DNA from 3 places in the Lysinibacillus sp. VIII_CA genome. Region 1 is predicted to be linked to each of the others. Evidence: riboswitches for the same ligand, from Rfam matches in the RefSeq annotation. Region 1 holds a riboswitch; each other region holds the start of a gene.

Region 1 (7,320 bases):
TCGCACAGTGGGTAAAAAAAGTGGGCGATCGCGTTGAAAAAGGTGAATTCATCGTTGAACTTGAAACAGATAAAGTAAACGCTGAAATCATTTCTGAAGAAGCAGGTGTATTAACACAAATTTTAGCTGAAGAAGGCGATACTGTACTAGTTGGTCAAGTTATCGCAATTGTAGAAGCAGGCGAAGGCGCAGCAGCTGCACCAGTAGCGGCAGCACCAGCTGAAGCAGCTCCAGCTCCAGCAGCGCCACAAGCGGCACCTGCAGCACCAGTAGCAGCAGCTCCTGTAGTAGAAGAAACTTCTGGTGAGCGTGTCATCGCATCTCCAGCGGCACGTCGACTTGCACGTGAAAAAGGTATTGACCTTGCAGCGGTATCACCAGTAGATCCACAAGGCCGTGTACGTGTACAAGATGTAGCGGCACATGGTACAGCACCAGTAGTAGCAGCACCTACACCAGTAGCAACTACAGGTGGCCCAGTTGTATTCACACCAGTAGCTAATTCTGACCGTGTAACGATTGAAAAAATGAGCCGTCGTCGTCAAACAATTGCAAAACGTTTATTAGAAGTTAAACAATCAACAGCAATGTTAACAACATTCAACGAAATTGACATGACAAACATCATGGCACTTCGTAAACGTAAACAAGAAGAGTTTGTGAAAGCAAACGACATCAAACTTGGTTTCATGTCATTCTTCACTAAAGCTGTTGTTGCAGCACTGAAAAAATACCCATACGTAAACGCTCAAATCTCTGGCGATGAAATTCATTTAAATAACTTCTTTGATATCGGTATTGCAGTATCAACTGAAGAAGGTTTAGTAGTACCAGTTGTACGCGATGCGAATAGCAAAAACTTTGCAGAAATCGAAAAAGATATCGCTAACTTAGCGACAAAAGCTCGTGATAAAAAATTAGGCTTAAATGACATGGCTGGTGGATCATTCACAATCACAAATGGTGGTGTATTCGGTTCATTAATGTCAACACCAATTATGAACGGTACGCAAGCTGGTATTTTAGGTATGCACTCCATTGTAAACCGTCCGGTTGCAGTAAATGGTGAAGTTCAAATCCGTCCAATGATGTATGTAGCACTTTCTTACGATCACCGTATCATCGATGGAAAAGATTCTGTAGGATTCTTAAAAACAGTTAAAGAGTTAATCGAAAATCCTGAAGATTTATTATTAAATTCATAATTCCTTTAAACCCTGCAAACTTTGCAGGGTTTTTTCTTGGCTTCTGTATCACTAAAGTCATTAGTAATTTTGATAATCCAAAACTATTTACTTAGTATAAAAAGAATAGGTAGTAAAAATATGTTGTTTTCCAGCAGATATATGGATAAAAATACGTAGATTAATAATGGATAGGGCAAGCATAATACCCTAATATTGTCATTAGTCAGAAAAATGATAAAACTCTCTTGACGTACATACTAGTTTTATAGTAGTATCTAAATATCAATTAAATAAACAAACCTCACTAACAAACATCAGTGAGGTAGAGGCGCGGTATTTATTAGTTCATTGTTGAGTACAAGCAAACAAAGACGCAATGAAGAAGGAAATATCGCCGAAGTATAAAAGGAGCTCGTACTTTTATGCTGGGTCTGCAGTGAATAAGTGCAGGACTGTCCTAGTAAATTCATTTCCAGGTTTACTAGGTTGTGCTATCTCGGAAACATGGAATACTAGTGAGGATTTGGGCAACTGTCATAAAAGGTAAGACCTAAGTTCACAAAACTTAGGTCTTTTTTCGTACAGTTGTCTTATTTTTTTACAGAAAAGGGGAGTTTTTCATGAAAAGAAAATGGTTGTTAGTAATGATCTCTATCATGACGGCAATTGTGCTAGCTGCATGTGGCACTAGTGACAAAAAAGAAAGTAGTTCAGGTGATGCTGGCGCAGATAAAGAAGAAGGCGGCGGTGAATTCCGAATTGGAATGGAGGCGGGCTACCCACCATTCAACTGGACACAGCAAAACGATGCAAATGGAGCAGTAAAAATTGCAGATAACGCAGAGTATGCAGGTGGCTATGATGTACAAATGGCGAAAAAAATCGCTGAAGGTTTAGGCAAAGAATTAGTGATCGTCAAATTGGAATGGGACGGCTTAGTACCAGCGCTACAATCTAATAAAATTGATGCAATCATCGCGGGAATGTCGCCAACAGAAGAACGTAAGAAAACAATTGATTTTACTGAAAACTACTATACTTCTGATTTTGTAATGGTTATTAAAAAAGGTAGTAAATATGAAGGTGTCAAATCAATCCAAGATTTCTCTGGCGCAAAAATTACATCACAACTGAATACTTCCAACTACAATGTGATTGATCAAATTAAAGGTGTCAATAAACAAACAGCAATGGAAAGCTTCCCAGCGATGCGTGTAGCTTTAGAGGCAGGCAAAATTGATGGATATGTAGCCGAACGTCCTGAAGGAATTTCTGCGGCAGCTGCCAACGATAAATTCACATACGTAGCATTTGAAGAAGGCTTTGATACAGATCTTTCAAATACTTCGATTGCTGTAGGCTTACGTAAAGATGATGCTAATCTAGAAAAAATCAATGAAATCCTAAAAGGTATTTCTGAAGATGATCGTCAAGCGATAATGGAAGAAGCTATTTCTCAGCAACCAGCAGCACAATAAAAAAATGGCACGGACTAGTTGCTAGTCCGTGCACTATCATTTCATCATTATTAAAATGAGAACCTCTCTACATAATGATAATGTCCTAGCGAAATAAATCATAGACTAGTAGAAAAAGCTAGGGCACGAAAAAGATAGCAAGCAACATGACATTGTAAGGAGGAACATCATGAGTCTTGAATGGATACTTTCAATTATTGAAAACAACTGGCAAATGTTTTTACGAGGTGCGTATTATACGTTACTGATTTCGACTATAAGTACAATTATTGGTGCATTTATCGGATTTTTCATCGGAATTATGCATACGATTCCAGTTCGTAAAAAAGGTGTGAAATTTTATAGCTTAAAGCTTATTAATTTTATACTCACATGCTATGTTGAATTTTTCCGTGGTACACCAATGATTGTACAGGCTATGGTTGTCTACTATGGATTAGATATCGCATTTGGCATAGACATGCACTTTATTACAGCGGGGATTTTAGTCGTTTCACTTAATACAGGTGCCTATATGGCAGAAATTGTCCGAGGTGGTATCGTATCGATTGATAATGGTCAATATGAGGCAGCATCAGCTATCGGTATGAATCACTTCCAAATCATGCTTCACGTAGTCCTACCACAAGTAGCACGAAACGTACTGCCTGCGACAGGCAACCAATTAATTATGAATATTAAAGATACAGCTGTACTAAACGTTATTGGAGTAACAGAATTATTCTTCCAAACAAAATCAATCTCCGGTAACAACTTCCGTTATTTTGAATCGTTCTTTGTAGCTTGTATTCTTTATTTCATAATGACATTCACTGCATCACGAATCCTTCTCTATGTTGAAAAACGTTTAGATGGACCAGATGCCTATCAAAAAGAACAAAAAGAAGCAATATAGGGGGACGCACAAATGGCAGTCATTAAAATTGAACATTTAAGTAAATCATTTGGACGTAACCAAGTGTTAAAAGATGTTAATTTTCAAGTGGAAAAAGGAGAAGTTGTTTGCTTAATAGGCTCCTCTGGTTCAGGCAAATCCACTTTACTTCGTTGCATTAATTTATTAGAAACACCAAGTGGTGGGCAAATTATTTATCAAGGGGAAGACATCCTAGATGAAAAACACAATATCCAAGAATATCGAACACATTTAGGGATGGTATTCCAGCAATTCAATTTATTTAACAACCACAATGTTTTAAATAATTGTACGGTGGGGCAAATAAAAGTTTTAAAACGCTCGAAGAAGGAAGCAGAGGAAACAGCGCTTAAATATTTGAACATTGTTGGTATGGAACAATATGTAAACGCAAAGCCTCGACAGCTTTCAGGGGGGCAAAAGCAACGCGTAGCCATTGCCAGAGCATTATCCATGAATCCTGAAGTGATGCTTTTTGACGAACCTACATCAGCACTAGACCCTGAGATGGTAGGGGAGGTATTAAAAGTGATGCGTCAATTAGCTGATGCAGGCAATACGATGCTGATTGTAACGCATGAGATGGAGTTTGCCAAAGAGGTAGCAGATCGCGTAGTCTTTATGGATAAAGGTGTAATTGTCGAAGAGGGCCCACCATCACAGGTATTAATAAACCCTCAGCATGATCGGACGAAAGAGTTTTTAAAACGAACATTAAAGCAGTAGGACCTCATCAAAAAAAGTGAGTCCTATAATAGAGACTCACTTACTTTCTGGAATTCCATTCTGCATAAAGGACAAAGCAGATTACGAATGCTATTGCAATAATAAAAAACCATTGTGGTACACCGCCAAAGCTCATCATAACACCTCAAATGTAAAATTATTTTTGGATAGATTAGGTATTGTATTTCTTTTTTCTCCACAAAAGCCTAAAAATATTATAAAATAGGCATTAGACATTAGCTTTATGCTAGTAAAGAGAGGTAGAGAGAATATGTTACATTTAAAATGGAAAGATGCGCCAACATTACGAACAGTGACTTGCAAACATACCAATGCATCAAAATACCTAGTATCAAATGTTTTAACAGTAGGAAAAGAATATGAAGTAAAAAATGAAACAGAAGAGTTCATTTTTATCATTGATAACACTGGCAACGTCGGTGGCTACTATAAAGATTATTTTGCATAAAAAGAAGATAGGGTGGTTCAGATCATTTACTGAGCCACCCTTTTTTTCATGAATCCCTCTGATAGCCTCTTATATCCGTCGTATTTTGCAACTGTTGCTTTTCCTGTTCCGTCGCCGTATGTAAGGCGAACACATCTTTTATAGCTGTTTGTAGCTCATATTGCGTTTCCTTAAATTTCGATACTTGCTGTTCGAATGAAGGTCTTGCAAAACGATCCTGTGTCTGTGATAATCGTTCCTCAAGCTGTGCATAATGATGATCCATATGCATGGATAGCATCATTGCTAGTTGATTTTTCCATAAAGGAATTAATGTGACAATGGAAAACTCAATTTTTTCAGCTAATGTTTGATTCGCTTGTTGTATCATACGAATTTGTGGTGCCGTTTGTAGGGCTACTTGTTGAGAAACCTGTAAATCATAAATACGTTGGTCCAGCCTCTCAATTTGTGCAGCGAAATCATTTAGTTGTTGAATGGCAAGAGGCTGTTTATTTGCTTGGACACTTGTTATTTTTGTAGGAAGCTCCACCTCAATGGCCTGCTGCTTTTTCATTTGACCAGCTGCAATCGCAGTAGCTAGTTCCTCGAAAAATCCTCGATTATGTGTATAAAGTGCTTCTAAGTTCTCTACATCCCGAATTAGTTGGAGCTGAGCACGTTCCAATTGCACCCCGATACGTTCCACCTGAATACTAATACGCTCAAATTCTGTTAGCGTTTGTTTCACAGTAGGCTCTGTTTTACCACCAAATATTTTTTTGAAAAAGGTTTGTTTTTTTGGCTCTAAAGCTGTCGGGTCTACGCGATCTAAGGTTTGCATTAAGGAGTCTAGCATTTGACCTATTTTGGTCACGTCCTTTTGCTTCACCTGCGCTAACATTCGATCCGCAAACTGGGACAGGGAACGCTGTGAATCCTGTCCTAAAGACAGCAATGATTCAAAATCAGTTAAATCAATTTGGCTGGCATATAGTAAAGCCCGACTTTGCGCAAGAGGCGATAGCGTTTCGTACGTCGCCATCGCCTCATTTTGTGGAGTTGTTTCTAAATAAGATTGTACTAATGGAGAAAGACCAGGAATGGTATTTAATTGAAAAGCATGTTCATCTGCCGTCATTTGTCATCGCCTCGCCAGTCCAATTGTTCTCTACGTCTAAGATTAGAACGATTTGCGAATTCAATCTCCATTTGTAGGTGGTCAATATCATTCGCAAGCGCATCCTTTAAATCAATTTGAATCGTATCATTTAAGTCCGTTAATGTTTCACGCGTTTTTGATAACGTCAATTGAATTTCTTTATCCTTCACAGGCTGTCTAGAAAGCATTGTATACTTATCCGTTAATTCCACTGCTGAAGGTAAATGCGCATAGAAAAAGGGTTCAACATTGTAAAACTTACGTGGGTCTGTCTTGACAATTTTGACGATGTTTTTTGAAATACGGGTCATCTCCAGTAGTTGTTTAAAAGCAGATACGGAACGTACACGTAAATAGTTTTGACTTAATGTTTGAATTTGCTTATTAGCGGTTGATAATTGTGTTTCAATGTGTTTGAATTCTTCTTTTGTGATACCTGCTATTTGCATGACTTTCTTTTTTTGTCTATGTTTCAGCAACGCTGTACTCGTCGCATATGAACCAGCAAACAGTAAACCACCAAGGAAGAATCCAGGATTTGCTGCAATTGCTGCGATAGAAACAGTTGTTAGCGAAATAACGAAGCTAGCAGTATGTCTAGAAAAAAACTGTCCAATACTAAGCATTGTTTCTTCCTCCTTGCATTTCAATATGTCTATCTTCTTATACGAAATAATCGACATAAAGTTTCAATGAAAAATGAAACCTTACATAAATTTTACTGCGAATCGCAAATTTTCTCAATGATATTACCTAGAATAACTAGGATTAAGTTGTTCAGTATGTATGTCCACTTATTTTTAAGAGATTTGTGAACATCATATCGTATGGATTCGAATTTCTAATGATTAGGTTTATGTGCTGTCTAGCTTGAAATAAACGTGTTGACTTATTTTTCGATCGTGCGGTTCTATTTCCTAGTGTAAGAATTAAGCATGGATGCTACTTTTTTATTCCCTAATACAAAACATCAACAACTGCTTTTAAACGAACCACCAATCTAAGTGCTTATTTTAAAATAGTTTAATAAACCAAAATAGGATAATTATTGTATAATAAAGTCGGTATATACGATAATAGGATTGTGAAAAAAGAAAGCGGTGGAAAAATGAACAATAGAAAAGGAATAATTATTGCTAGCATCATACTCTTATACTGTGTAATTGACGTTATCTATACATTTGTATTATCTGGAAAAATCAATTGGTCTATATTATTTTTAGCCGTATGTATGATTGGTTTAATAGAGGTCGCCATATTCAATAATAAATACCTAAAAAAGAATATAAATCATTAATAATTATAGGGTGCATTTACCTTTAATACCTTGTAAAAAAGAAGAGCCAGACTAAACAATGTCTGACTCCATTCGTACATATCCTTTTAAATCATCATATAACTCT
Region 2 (7,320 bases), on a different contig from region 1:
GTAGCACGGTTTAATGAAGCGATTGATGTTGTTAAAGGAATACCTTTTGGACATGCAGCAACACAGTTTTGAGAGTTACCACAGTTCGCTAGGCCACCATCGCCCATAATAGCATTTAAACGTTCGTCTTTAATCATTGCACCAGTTGGGTGAGTGTTGAAAAGACGTACTTGTGATAATGGAGCTGGCCCGATGAATGAAGCTTTTTCAGACACGTTTGGACATGCTTCCATACATACACCACAAGTCATACATTTAGATAATTCATAAGCCCATTGACGTTTACCTTCTGGCATACGAGGACCTTCACCTAAATCATACGTACCATCGATTGGTACCCATGCTTTCACTTTTTTAAGCGCGTTGAACATACGTTCACGGTCAACCTGTAAGTCACGAATAACAGGGAATGTTTTCATTGGCTCCAATTTAATAGGCTCAGTCAATTGGTCAACAAGTGTTGAACATGATTGACGTGGACGGCCATTAATAACCATTGAACATGCACCACAAACTTCTTCTAAACAGTTCATATCCCATGAAACTGGTGATGTATTTTCACCATTTTCAGTAACAGGATTTTTTTGAATTTCCATTAAAATAGAAATTACGTTCATACCATGACGGTAAGGCACTTGGAATTTTTGCCAGTAGCTATTGCCGCCCTGTGTATCTTGACGTAAGATTTCTACTTTAACCATTCTTCCAGTATTAGCTGCGATTTGCATAACTTTTAGTCTCCTTTCGCAGAGTAGTCGCGTTTACGTGGTGGGATTAAAGAAACGTCGACTTCTTGGTACGTGATGATTGGATTACCAGTAGTTGGGTCAAACTTCGCCATTGTTGTTTTCAAGAATTGCTCGTCATCACGATTAGGGAAATCAGGTTTATAGTGCGCACCACGAGATTCATTACGTAATAATGCGCCTTTTGTCATTACTTTCGCAAGCACTAACATATTTTTAAGCTGACGTGTAAAGTGTGCGCCTTGATTACTCCATTTTTGCGTATCGTTAATGTTGATGTTGTTCCAACGCTCAGTAAGGTCATCAAGTTTTTTCAATGTATCTTCAAGCTGATCATTGTAACGTACTACAGTCATTGTAGCAGTCATCATTTCACCAAGCTCTTTATGCAGTAAGTAAGCGTTTTCTGTACCTTCCATTTTCATGATAGCATCCCATTTCGCTTGTTCTTCTGTTACGCGAGCATCGTAAATCTCTTGTGGAATATCTTCTGCATGCTTTTTAAGATGTTTTACATAATCTACTGCGTTTGGTCCTGCAACCATACCACCATAGATAGCAGATAATAATGAGTTAGCACCAAGACGGTTGGCACCGTGTTGAGAGTAATCACACTCACCTGCTGCAAATAGACCAGGAATTTCAGTCATTTGGTTGTAGTCAACCCATAATCCACCCATTGAATAGTGAACTGCTGGGAAAATCTTCATAGGTAATTTACGTGGGTCATCTCCTACGAATTTTTCGTAGATTTCAATGATACCACCAAGTTTAACGTCTAACTCATGTGGATCTTTATGTGAAAGATCTAGGTATACCATGTTTTCGCCATTGATACCAAGTTTTTGGTTTACACAAACGTCGAAAATTTCACGTGTTGCAATATCACGTGGTACTAAGTTACCATAAGCTGGGTATTTCTCTTCTAAGAAGTACCAAGGTTTACCGTCTTTATAAGTCCAAATACGACCACCTTCACCACGAGCTGATTCTGACATTAGACGGTTTTTGTCATCTCCAGGAATCGCTGTTGGGTGAATTTGGATGAACTCACCATTCGCATATGAAGCACCTTGTTGGTAAACGATAGAAGCAGCAGAACCTGTGTTAATAACAGAGTTTGTTGTTTTACCGAAAATAATACCAGGGCCACCAGTCGCCATAATAACAGCGTCTGCACGGAACGATTTAATTTCTTCTGTACGCATATCTTGCGCTACGATACCACGGCACACGCCGTCTTCATCGATAATAACACCAAGGAATTCCCAGTGCTCATATTTATTTACTAAACCAGCTACTTCATGAGAACGAACTTGCTCATCAAGCGCATATAGTAATTGTTGACCAGTTGTTGCACCAGAGAAAGCTGTACGGTGCATTAAAGTACCACCAAAACGACGGAAATCTAATAATCCTTCTGGTGTACGGTTGAACATAACACCCATACGGTCCATTAAATGGATAATCCCAGGGGCTGCATCACACATACCCTTAACTGGTGGTTGGTTCGCTAAGAAGTCACCACCATATACTGTATCATCAAAGTGGATCCATGGAGAATCCCCTTCACCTTTAGTATTTACCGCACCATTAATTCCGCCCTGCGCACAAACAGAGTGTGAGCGTTTTACAGGAACTAATGAGAATAAATCAACTTCAGTACCAACTTCAGCTGCTTTAATCGTTGCCATCAGACCGGCAAGACCACCGCCGACAACAATTATTTTGCTTTTCGCCATGATTATTTCTCACTCCTCTTAAAAAATTGCATTGATTGCATTTGCTCTATCGTAGCTTTCTATGGAATTATACAAAAGCTAAAATAGCAGCAATACCAACTACACTTAGAATTACGAAAATGATGTTTGTTACGTAAGTAGCAATCTTTTGAGCCTGTGGAGATTGTGTAATACCCCAGCTTACTAGGAATGCCCATAAACCGTTAGATAAGTGGAAAGTTGCTGATAAAATACCAACAATGTAGAATCCAAGCATGAATGGATTAGCAACGATATTCGCCATCATGTCGTAATCAACGTGTGTGCCAAGTGCTTTTTGAATACGAGTTTGGAAAATATGCCATGCAATGAAAATCACTAGGAATACACCTGTGAAACGTTGTAATGAGAACATCCAGTTACGGTATGTGCTGAAACGTCCTGTGTTTGGTGTAGCAGTGAATGCAATGAACACTCCATAAAATGCATGGAACATCAATGGAATATAGATGACAATCCATTCAACAAGGATAAGGAATGGAATCTTCTCCATTACTGCGGTAGCATCGTTATAACTATCTGCCCCGCCTGTTGCTGTAAAGTTAATGAACAGGTGCATCGTTAAAAACAGACCTACTGGAATGATCCCAAGTAGAGAATGTAAGCGACGCCATAAAAACTCTCGATCTTTCGACAAGACTGTTACCCCCCTTAGTACTTAAAATAGCACAACAAAAGAAGTCATCATTTTGTAAATGATACTTCATTGACTGTGTATTTCATCATGGTACAATATTATGACATGTTTATTGTACTCTCAAGAGCTACGAGCGTCAAGGCAACTCGAAGTTTTTCATAGAGCTTATTAAAGAACTAATCTAGTGCATAATGCGTCGTTTTTTCTCGAAAAATCTACCATTACTTTATTAACGTTAAATTTTAAGAAAATTCTAAGAAAGAAGGATAACAATGTTAAACACTCCATCTCCTACAATCTCTTCCTTTGGTTATGAGATCATTCGCGATCATATTCTATCTTCTATACTCGGTAAACATGAGAATGATGTCCTTTATTGGGCAGGCAAAGAGCTTGCGCGTAAGTTTCCATGTAAAAGTCAAGACGAACTTATCGCATTTTTCGCAGATGCCTGTTGGGGTACATTAGAGCTCATGAAAGAATCGAAAGACGGACGCATTTTCCAGTTGACAAACGACCCTGAAATATTACAAATCAAACAACGTAGCTTTAGACTTGAGGCAGGATTTATAGCTGAACAAATTCAGCTAGCTAAAGGCTATTTAACAGAATGCTATGATGAAAAACGTGAAAAGCAACATTACGTTATGTTTACAGTCAAATGGGACGTAAAGGAACGGATCATGCATACGATCCCAACAGAGTAACAAAAAAGGATTGTCTCCCCAATCAATAAACGGGATGACAATCCTTCCTTTTATTTCGGACAATGACAGAAAATGCTGTTTCTTCTATTATTATATGTAAAGAGCCTGCTCTAAATTAAATTCATCATGTAATGCATTTGCCGCACGAATCATTTCATCCTGCGGAACTACAACAGACACTTTAATTTCCGAGGTGCTGACCATCTTCACAGGGATATTTTCACGACGTAACCGGTCGAACATACGGGCAGCGACACCTGGATTAGAAACCATACCAGAGCCAACAATAGAAACTTTTGCTAATCCAATTTCGAAATCAGCAAAGCTAAAGCCAAGCGATACTTTACTGTCCTCTAAAACACGTAATGCTTCCGCAAATTCTTCTTTCAAAATTGAAAAGGACACAGTTGGTTTTAATCCATCAATAATGGCTTGAACAATAATATCCACGTTGATGCGATTTTCAGCAAGAGTTGAAAATATATCCGCTAATGAAGCACCCGAATATGCATCATAGCCAATTGTTAAACGAATAACATCTGATTCAAAGGCAACACCACGAACTATTAAATTTTTCTCCATCTCTACTTCCTCCTTCAATAAAGTACCTACTGACTCCACTAAACTAGAGCGTATGATAACTGGTATTTGAAACTTTTTAGCTAACTCAACTGCACGTGGATGTATGACCTGTGATCCTAAATGAGCTATCTCTAACATTTCATCATAGGAAATTTCCTGTAGTTTTTGTGCCTGTACAACAAAGCGTGGATCTGCTGTATACACACCGTCAACATTCGTGTATATGTCTGTCCGCTCGGCATCTAATGCAACAGCAAGTGCGACGGCTGTCGTTTCGGTCCCACCTTTCCCAAGCGTTGTTATATTGTGGTCATTGTCAATGCCTTGATCTCCAGCAATAACGACGATTTGTCCTTGCATTAAATGTTCTTCGATACGACTAACATCGATATGATCTATCCGTGCATGACTATACATATGATCCGTGTAAATACCAGCCTGCCAGCCTGTTAATGACACCGCATTATAGCCAGCTTCTTGTAACGCAATGGCAAAGACTGAGCTTGATAGCTGAGAGCATGAAGACACAACTGCATCTAATTCACGTTTTGACACATCATCTGTGAAATGAAGTACGCTCATTTTCACGTCTTGTATCGTTTGTCTCATTGCAGCTACTACTACTACCACATCGAAACCTCTATCTTTTTCAGCAATCGCTTTTCGTACAGCCTCTTGAATTTGTTCGGGTGATGCTAATGCAGCCCCTCCAAATTTCATCACTATTCTAGACATTTCTTTTGTTCTCCTTTCCAGTCTGGTAATTCACCTAATATAAGGTGTAAAACAGCCTCTAGAAAACTAAAAGGCAGCCTTCACAAAACGTGAAAGCTGCCTCTAACATGTACAATAAATGAAACTTGCGCATGTGTGATAGCTCTCCGAAACTTGTAGAATCGACAGTCTTACATTTCTTAAATGCAAAACCAGTACAACAGTGGAAACAACATTACTGTACTTCGGCAAGCTCCCCTTTCACGCAATGTCTTAGGATTTGTTCATCCTCTATTGCGCTACTTTTGAATCTTGCACCTCTATCATCACCTTAAAAGTGAATGTATTAAATTTATGTTCGCCCTCATTAAAACAAGTGGGCTGTTAACATTGGACAACAATGTTATTTATAACCTTAGCATATGTCTATTCCTTTGACAATGACTCCTGCTGAAAATAGGCATAAATATGACTTGCTAAATTAGCTGGCATCCCGGCTTCCTGTAAAGCCAGCTCACTAGCCTCACGTATTTTCTTAACGGACCCAAAGTGTTTAAGTAGCTGCTGTTTTCGTTTTGGACCGACACCCTCAATTTGATCCAGCACAGATTGGATAGCATGCTTTTCATGCTGTTGACGTAAAAAGGTAATCGCAAAACGGTGGACTTCATCTTGAATTCGTTGTAATAAATAAAAACCGTCACTTGTACGTTTTAAGGCAATGACCTCGGGCGGATCACCAAACAATAGTTGCGATGTATTATGCTTGTCATCCTTTGCTAAACCAGCAATAGGTATAACAAGTCCTAGCTCATCCTCTAATACTTCTCGTGCTACTTCCATTTGACCTTTACCACCATCTATTAGCACTAAGTCTGGTAGTGGAAGACCTTCCTTCAAAACACGAATATAGCGCCGGCGAATGACCTCTTGCATAGCACCATAATCATCATGCTTAGCTGCTGTCCGAGTTTTATATTTGCGATATTCCTTTTTGGCAGGCTTGCCATCAATGAAAACAACCATTGCAGATACTGCGTCCGTTCCATGCATATGACTATTATCAAAAGCTTCAATTCGTAATGGTGTCGTTATACCCATTGCATCGCCTAGTGCCTCACATGCACCAATAGTACGTTCTTCCTGCCGTTCGATAAGCTGGAATTTAGCGGCAACTGCAATTTCAGCATTTTTCGTCGCTAAATCCACCAACTCCTTCTTTTGACCTCTTTTTGGTGTAAGAACTTTAATGCCTAATAATTCCGTTAAAATCGCACCATCAATTGCTTGTGGAATAAAGACTTCTTTTGGCTTAATATGTTCTGGTTTTTCATAAAACCGTCCTACAAAGGTTAGGAACTCTTCCTCTGGATCTTGATAGATGGGGAAAATAGAAACATCCCGTTCGATCAGCTTCCCTTGGCGAACGAAGAAAACCTGTACACACATCCATCCTTTTTCCACAGCATAGCCAAAGACATCGCGGTTGGTCGTATCACTTGATACTATTTTTTGCTTTTGCATAACCGTATCTATATGAGCAATTTGATCACGAAACTCCTTAGCTCGTTCAAACTCCAAGTTTTCAGCAGCCGCAAGCATTTTTACTTCAAGCTCCTTTTTGACTGCCTCAACTCCACCGTTAAGAAACTTCGTCATATCCTCAATCATTTCCTGATAAACGTGACCTTCAATTTCTTTCACACATGGTGCTATACATTGGCCCATATGATAATACAAACAAACTTTTGAAGGTAGTTGCACACATTTTCGTAGTGGATATAAGCGATCCAACAGCTTCTTTGTTTCACTTGCCGCATAGGCATTAGGATACGGTCCAAAATATTTAGCTTTGTCCTTTTTTACTTTACGTGTCGTAATTAGACGAGGATGTTTTTCATTCGTAATTTTTAAATACGGATACGTCTTATCATCGGTCAACATGACATTGTATTTTGGGTCATGCAGTTTAATGAGATTCAGCTCTAAAATAAGTGCTTCTATATTTGATGATGTCACGATATACTCAAAATCTTCTATTTCGCTTACAAGTCTTTGCGTTTTACCTTCATGTGTTCCTGTAAAGTATGAACGGACACGATTTTTCAGTACCTTCGCTTTCCCGACATATATAATGGTCCCCTGTCGATCCT
Region 3 (7,320 bases), on a different contig from region 1:
GGAACTGAAATTGGTGCACGCAATTTAGCCGATCATGACCGCTATAATATGCTGCCAGCTATTGCGGACATATTTAATTTGGATACTACTAAACAAGCCTCTCTATGGCGTGATCGTGCATTAGTGGAGCTCAATATTGCTGTTCTTCATTCTTTTAAAGAGGACGGTGTGAGCATTGTAGATCATCATACTGCTGCTCAGCAGTTTAAATTATTTGAGGAAGCTGAGAAATCGGCAGGGCGAGAAATTACGGGTAACTGGACATGGTTAATCCCACCACTTTCCCCTGCGACCACTCATATATTCCATAAACCTTATATAAATACTTATCATACGCCCAATTATTTTTATCAAAAACCATGTTATTAACTTGAAAGGAGTTGTTTTAAAACCAACAGCTTCTAAGTACCGTTTTGGGGGAGGGGCAATTCAAGATGTTGAACCAAAATATTTCGAATATCCCTTGGCAACAATTGACGACACCTTATGGCAGAGGAACAGACATTCCTCGTTTAATTGAACAAGAACAATATCAAGAGCTGACAGAACTAATCGAACATCAAGGAACACTTTGGCAGGTGACGCCATGGGTTTTACTTATTCTTTTAAAAAAGCTCTCAAGTAAAAATGTAGAGGAAGTCTCCTTAGCAGAAATAAAGCTTTATTTAGCTGTGGCTCATGCAATAACTGAGGATTATCAAGATTCAACACATAACGTTTCAACGATGCAGGAGCTATTGGATACGAAATATTTATGGATAGAAAATGAAGATGATGATGAGCTGGAGTGGGAGGGAGATCCACCTAGAGGTTATGAGCCAGAAGCTTTTTTAGGCTATTATTATTTTAGTTTTTTACTCCTTCAAGAGGCGATCCCTGTTTTTACTACTATTAAGGCATATATCAAGAGCGCAACAGAGGAACTTTCGGAACTACTAGCCTTACTAAAACATTAGAAAAAAGGAATTGTTATAGACAAAAAGCAGATGGTTCAGCTTCCCCATCTGCTTAAATCTAATGGACATATTCATCTTTAGATGCTCGCATGGAGCATAAGAAGAGTGTCATAGCTACAACAACAAAGAGCCAACCTGCAATATTCCAACCACCAAACAGATCATGTAGGTATCCGAAAAGAATTGGACCAATGGCAGCGAATAAATAGCCTAATGATTGTGCAAATCCTGATAGATCAGCGGCTTCAAATGCTGTACGCGTACGGAGTGTGAAGAACATCATTGCTAATGCGAATGAAGCCCCACCTGCTAAACCTAGAAGAATCATCCATAATATCCCCATAGTTGTCCACTCCATCACAACGCCGACAAATCCTACTAAATAGAACGATGTAAACATGAGGACAAGTGGTCTCTGTGAAGTCATTTTACCGGCAATAATAGGGACAACCAATGCCATGGGAACTTGTGAAAATTGCATAATAGAAAACATCCAACCAGCTTTATCAGGAGCCAATCCCTGCGCAATATAAATTTCAGGAATCCAAGCTGCTGTTGTATAAAATAATAAAGATTGTAACCCCATTGCACCTGTTACTGCCCATGTAACAGGTGATTTCCAAAGAGGTTTACCTGTTTTTTTGGAGGTAGTAGCTGGTTTTGGCTTATTTAATTTCAATTGAGGTATCCAGATTAAAATGGTTAATACGACTAATATAAGCGCCACAGCCAATGCCCCTTGCCAACCTAGTGAAGAATTAGCTATTGGATAACTAATACCAGCTCCAAGCCCCGCTGTTAAGTTCATCGACATAGTGAAAAATGCCATCAATAATCCTACATGATAAGGAAATTTTAATTTTAATAATCCTGGAATCAACACATTTCCAAATGATATTGCTACGCCAATGAGCACTGTACCAAATACAAGTAACCCTGTTGTACCGAGGGAGCGTAGTACAATACCTAAGGCCAATAAAATAGTGGATAAAAATAAGGTTAGCTCAAGACCAAGTTTTCGTGCTACAACTGGTGCGAACGGTGATATGATGGCAAAAGCAAGCAATGGTATAGTTGTAAGAAACCCGGCTAGAACATTGGAAATACCAAGGTCGTCGCGTATAAAGGATACAATTGGACCCACAACAGTTAGTGGCATGCGTAATGTAGATGCTATAAATATTACGCCAAAAACTAATAATAAAGTTGTTCCCTTCCAGCTAATTTTTCTACTTGGGAAGCTGGAGGAATGATCATTTAAATTCAAAATAATTCCCCCTGTTATAACCATTCTAATTGAACTACTATAACACTTTATCACACTATTAAAAATAGTGGAAAATTCACAAAATACAGAACTTTTATAGTTATATTGAAATGTCTTAGGTCTTATGTTAATATAGTAAACATCATAAATTTAATAATTATATGCCTCATGTTTGTATTGAGGTAGAGGTCGCGATATTTATAAGTAAGCTAATTGAAATGACAAGCATTGAAGAGATTAGCTGAAAGGAAATATTGCCGAAGTGTGAGGGGACTTGAAAACCTCATGCTGGGGCTGTCTCCGAAAGGAACAGAACTGTCACGTTTGTACAACGTGTTGAGCTATCATTTAGGAAAAACTGAGGATTAACTTAGCCATCACATTGTTCATGTGATGGCATTTTTTTGCCTCATAAATAGGAAGGAAGCTATATCGTGAGTGAAATAAAAATCAATCAGCTCGGCCATAAAGCACCGAAGCTGAAAAAAGAATTAAAAAGCCGTCATATCACAATGATTTCTTTAGGCGGTACAATTGGTACGGGGCTATTTTTGGCCAGTGGTGGTGCTATTGCACAAGCCGGTCCGGGAGGCGCATTGCTTGCCTATGCCTTAATCGGTATTATGGTATATTTTTTAATGACAAGTTTAGGTGAAATGGCTGCCTATATGCCGTCCTCAGGATCTTTTAGTACGTATGCGACAAAATTTGTAGATCCCGCTTTAGGTTTTGCACTGGGCTGGAACTACTGGTATAACTGGGCAATTACGATTGCGGCAGAGATTGCGGCAGTATCATTAATTATGAAATATTGGTTCCCAAATAGCTCATCAGCACTTTGGACAGTATTATTTATTGTGATTGTACTGACATTTAATTTATTGTCTGTAAAGAGCTATGGGGAAAGTGAATATTGGTTTGCGATGATTAAAGTGGCTACGGTCATTGTATTTATTATTATTAGCTTATTAATGATTTTTGGTATTTTGGGTGGACAAGCACCTGTAGGTTTTACAAATTTCTTTATTAGTGATGGGCCATTCCATGGAGGCTTCCTTGCAACATTTGGTATTTTCCTTGCGGCAGGATTTTCATTCCAAGGAACAGAACTACTTGGGATTACTGCAGGTGAAACAGATGATCCAGGAAAAAATATACCGAAGGCAGTAAAATCTGTGTTTTGGCGAATTATTTTATTTTATATTTTAGCCATTGCTGCTATCGGGATGTTGATTCCATTTACAGATGAGCGCTTATTATCGGAAGATATCGCTGTATCCCCATTTACACTCGTTTTTGATCGCTTAGGTATTGCTTTTGCTGCTTCCTTAATGAATGCCATTATTTTAACGGCTATGCTATCAGCAGGTAATTCTGGATTGTATGCATCTTCACGTATGCTATGGCAATTAGCAGTGGATGGTCATGCTCCTAAATTCTTTGCAAAGTTAAGTCGTCGAGGCATTCCAATTTATGCACTAATCGCAACATTAGCTGTAGGCTGTGTAGCGTTTTTAGCGTCATTCTTTGGTGATGGGGTCGTTTATATTTGGCTTTTAAATGCCTCTGGGATGTCAGGTTTTATTGCTTGGCTAGGTATTGCATTTAGTCATTATCGTTTCCGTCGTGCCTTCGAAGCTCAGGGCTTAGATCCAAAGCTATTACCGTATAAAGCAAAGCTATACCCATTCGGTCCACTATTCGCCTTTACGATTTGTATGATTGTTGTAATTGGACAGAATTACACAGCGTTTATCGGTGATACAATCGATTGGTATGGTATCCTTGTTTCTTATATCGGTATTCCCCTGTTCCTATTGCTATGGCTGGGGTACAAAATTAAACATAAAACAAAAATGCTTCCTCTTAAAGATTGTGATTTAAAAGTAGAAAATTAAACGAAAAGCTGTTCTATAAACCGTTGTATGATGGTTGATGGGACAGCTTTTTTATATATAGACCTTTAAAATTATTACTAAACCAATATCATATATATGGTAATATACTATAGATATGGAAGTGTGATTTTTGACTTTCTGGTAGGGAGAGGTGCATGGAAATGCAAAAACATATTTTACTAGTGGAAGATGATGAGGCTATTCGCGATATGGTAGCGAATTTTTTATTATTGGAAGGCTTCGATGTCACCACTGCAAATAATGGAGAAGAGGCATTACAATATTGTTTAAATCAAACTTTTGATTTAGTTATACTAGATATTATGATTCCTAAGCTTAATGGATTAGAGGTTTTAAAAGTAATTCGAGAACAGGCAGCACTTCCAATCATCATTTTGTCTGCAAAGGATAGTGATGTAGATAAAGCGCTTGGGTTGGGATTAGGGGCAGATGATTATATTGCTAAGCCATTTTCTATGCTGGAATTCTCTGCTCGCGTAAAGGCCGTTATTAGACGAGCAACAAAATACGCTGGCCAAACAGATCACAAACAAGATGTAGTAGTCATAGGCCATTTAAAGATAGATATTGTTAATTTTTCTATAAATAAAAATGGACTGGAAGTAAAGCTAACATCAAAGGAATTTGCCATCTTAAAGCTATTTGTAACAAACCGAAACCGAGTTTTTACGAAGGAGCAAATTTATCAGCTAATATGGAAAGATGCATATTATGGTGATGAAAATATTATTAATGTACATATTCGAAGGCTACGCGAAAAAATTGAAGATGATCCATCCAACCCCCAGTACATTAAAACCCTGTGGGGAATTGGCTACAAATTTGAAGGATAGCAGATATGATCATCATTCTATTCATTATCATTTTGGTGCTTATAGGAATTGTTATTTTTCAATGGAAAACAAAAAAAGAACAAAATCAGACGGTCCAATATATGTATGAAAAACTTCAAATCATCGTTCAAGAACAAAGTAACGAAAAAATTTTGGTAACTACGAGCAATACACAAGTTCAACAGCTACTTATTTCAATAAATGCTTGGCTGGACTATCACCAAAAAGTTCAGGCGACCCATCGGAAAATGGAAGATTCCATGAAAAAAATGTTGGCCAACATTTCACATGATTTAAAAACGCCCTTAACGGTTGTGCTAGGCTATATTGAAATGCTTCAGCTCCAAGGCTCAGCTAGTGAGGAAGAACGCCAAAGACTATTAGCAGGCGTGCATGCTAAAACATTAGAAGTATTAAAAATCATTCATACATTTTTTGATCTTGCCAAATTAGAGGCTGGAGATACAGATTATCCAATCACTAAAATCAATGTTTGTGAAATTAGCCGAAAAAATATATTATCATTTTACGATATGGTGACGTCGATGGGATTAGATATCAATATTACAATTCCTGAAACGCCTATGTATGCCCTTGGCAATGAAGAAGCATTAAATAGGGTTCTCAACAATCTTTTATCCAATGCTCTTGCCTATGGAGCGGATGGCAATGTAATGGGCTTAACTATAAGAAATGATGACACGAGTATTTATATAGATGTATGGGATTGTGGTAAAGGAATTGATGAATACCATATTGATAATGTATTTGAGAGAATGTACACGCTAGAGGACTCTCGCAATAAATCCTTTCAGGGGAGTGGCCTCGGTTTAACGATTACAAAGCGATTAGTGGAAATGATGGATGGTTCCATCCAGTTATCAAGTATTCCCTATAAAAAGACCATTTTTACCATTGCTTTAAAACGAATGACGTATTGAAATCACATGCTTGTAGAGCTTTTATGGTGCTTTACAGGCTTTTATTATGCGCTTAAGAAATTTGTAAGAATCAAGTAATAAATTAGAGAGCTTCATTTTTTATAATGACAATAGCCACATTTGAGGGAGAGATTGACATGACATACATTGTGAAAACAAACCAGCTTACGAAAGTGTACGAAGGAAAAGAAGTGGTTTCTGCTGTCAATATGAACGTGAAGAAGGGGGAGATTTATGGTTTTTTAGGCCCTAATGGAGCGGGTAAAACGACAGTGATGAAGATGCTAACAAATTTGACGAAGCCAACAAGCGGAGATGTTGAAATATTTGGTGAGAGGTTGACCGATCAATCGTATGAGATATTAAAAAGAATGGGAACGATTATTGAATATCCTATTTTCTATGAAAAATTAACGGCTAGAGAAACTTTAGAACTGCATTGCGAATATATGGGGTATTACAATAAGCAGGAAATAGCTCATGTACTTAACCTTGTAAAATTAACAAATACAGAGGAAAAAAGGGTAAAAGATTTTTCACTAGGGATGAAACAAAGACTAGGTATTGCCCGTGCTATTATTACAAAGCCAGAGCTCCTAATTTTAGATGAGCCAATTAATGGACTAGACCCTATTGGGATTAAAGAGTTGAGGGAGCTTTTCAAAATGCTCTGTATGGAGTATGGCATTACAATTATTATCTCTAGTCATATATTAGGGGAAATTGAACAGTTGGCCGATACAATTGGTGTCATCAAGGAAGGTAGACTCATTACTGAAGTAACGATGGATACGATAAATCGTAATCAAGCCGACTATATTGAAGTGATTGTAAACGATGGCAAGAAGGCTGCCTTTATTTTAGAAAGTAAATTAAAAATGGCTAATTTCAAGCTGATGGATGACAATTCTATACGAATTTATGATTTGACAGTATCCCAAAAAGTTCTAACAAAAACATTGATTGAACATGACATTGAGATAGAGGAGATTAGCAAGAAAACAAGCACATTAGAGGATTACTTCCTTAAGCTAATAAATGGAGGGATTGTTCATGCTTAATTTAATGCGTTTAGAAATGAAAAAATATCATTTAAGCTCCTATTTTAAAAGTGCTATGTTTGCTAACATTATTATTTTAGGTTTTATGTTTATGATTTTATTTATTTCTAAAATAGAAGAGGAAGTTGGTATTGAAAATTATGAAATGGCTTTAAGTGTCATTGATTCATTTGTCAGAGCGGTATTTATTATTTTTGCAGCTACTTTAATAGCTAAGCTGATCATTGGAGAATATAAGTTTAAAACAATCACATTGGCCTTCATGTATCCTGTAAGCCGAAAGAAATTAATCGCTGCTAAGCTTGCAATTGTCATGATTTTTACCTTTAGTGTAATCATCATT

What was found. A riboswitch is a leader RNA that binds a small molecule or an ion and turns the genes downstream of it on or off. The one in region 1 is predicted to bind lysine.
Region 2: it holds a riboswitch for lysine, as region 1 does, so the genes downstream of both, ACP3VS_RS04360 (aspartate kinase) here and ACP3VS_RS16930 (transporter substrate-binding domain-containing protein) in region 1, are expected to answer to the same signal.
Region 3: it holds a riboswitch for lysine, as region 1 does, so the genes downstream of both, ACP3VS_RS22290 (amino acid permease) here and ACP3VS_RS16930 (transporter substrate-binding domain-containing protein) in region 1, are expected to answer to the same signal.

The regions. Positions count from the first base shown of each region.
Region 1 covers NZ_JBNFXM010000014.1:40,653-47,972, reverse strand. Annotated here, with positions in the region: gene odhB (2-oxoglutarate dehydrogenase complex dihydrolipoyllysine-residue succinyltransferase) at 1-1,205, shown strand, start outside; lysine riboswitch at 1,503-1,689, shown strand; gene ACP3VS_RS16930 (transporter substrate-binding domain-containing protein) at 1,808-2,665, shown strand; gene ACP3VS_RS16925 (amino acid ABC transporter permease) at 2,835-3,560, shown strand; gene ACP3VS_RS16920 (amino acid ABC transporter ATP-binding protein) at 3,573-4,307, shown strand; gene ACP3VS_RS16915 (DUF6501 family protein) at 4,579-4,776, shown strand; gene ACP3VS_RS16910 (toxic anion resistance protein) at 4,823-5,896, opposite strand; gene ACP3VS_RS16905 (5-bromo-4-chloroindolyl phosphate hydrolysis family protein) at 5,893-6,543, opposite strand; gene ACP3VS_RS16900 (acylphosphatase) at 7,266-7,320, opposite strand, start outside.
Region 2 covers NZ_JBNFXM010000002.1:227,161-234,480, reverse strand. Annotated here, with positions in the region: gene sdhB (succinate dehydrogenase iron-sulfur subunit) at 1-728, opposite strand, end outside; gene sdhA (succinate dehydrogenase flavoprotein subunit) at 734-2,488, opposite strand; gene ACP3VS_RS04370 (succinate dehydrogenase cytochrome b558 subunit) at 2,556-3,164, opposite strand; gene ACP3VS_RS04365 (YslB family protein) at 3,437-3,871, shown strand; gene ACP3VS_RS04360 (aspartate kinase) at 3,962-5,188, opposite strand; lysine riboswitch at 5,320-5,498, opposite strand; gene uvrC (excinuclease ABC subunit UvrC) at 5,594-7,320, opposite strand, start outside.
Region 3 covers NZ_JBNFXM010000027.1:35,894-43,213, reverse strand. Annotated here, with positions in the region: gene ACP3VS_RS22305 (nitric oxide synthase oxygenase) at 1-369, shown strand, start outside; gene ACP3VS_RS22300 (hypothetical protein) at 435-956, shown strand; gene ACP3VS_RS22295 (CynX/NimT family MFS transporter) at 1,015-2,247, opposite strand; lysine riboswitch at 2,399-2,575, shown strand; gene ACP3VS_RS22290 (amino acid permease) at 2,658-4,121, shown strand; gene ACP3VS_RS22285 (response regulator transcription factor) at 4,283-4,975, shown strand; gene ACP3VS_RS22280 (sensor histidine kinase) at 4,981-5,916, shown strand; gene ACP3VS_RS22275 (ABC transporter ATP-binding protein) at 6,054-6,977, shown strand; gene ACP3VS_RS22270 (ABC transporter permease) at 6,970-7,320, shown strand, end outside.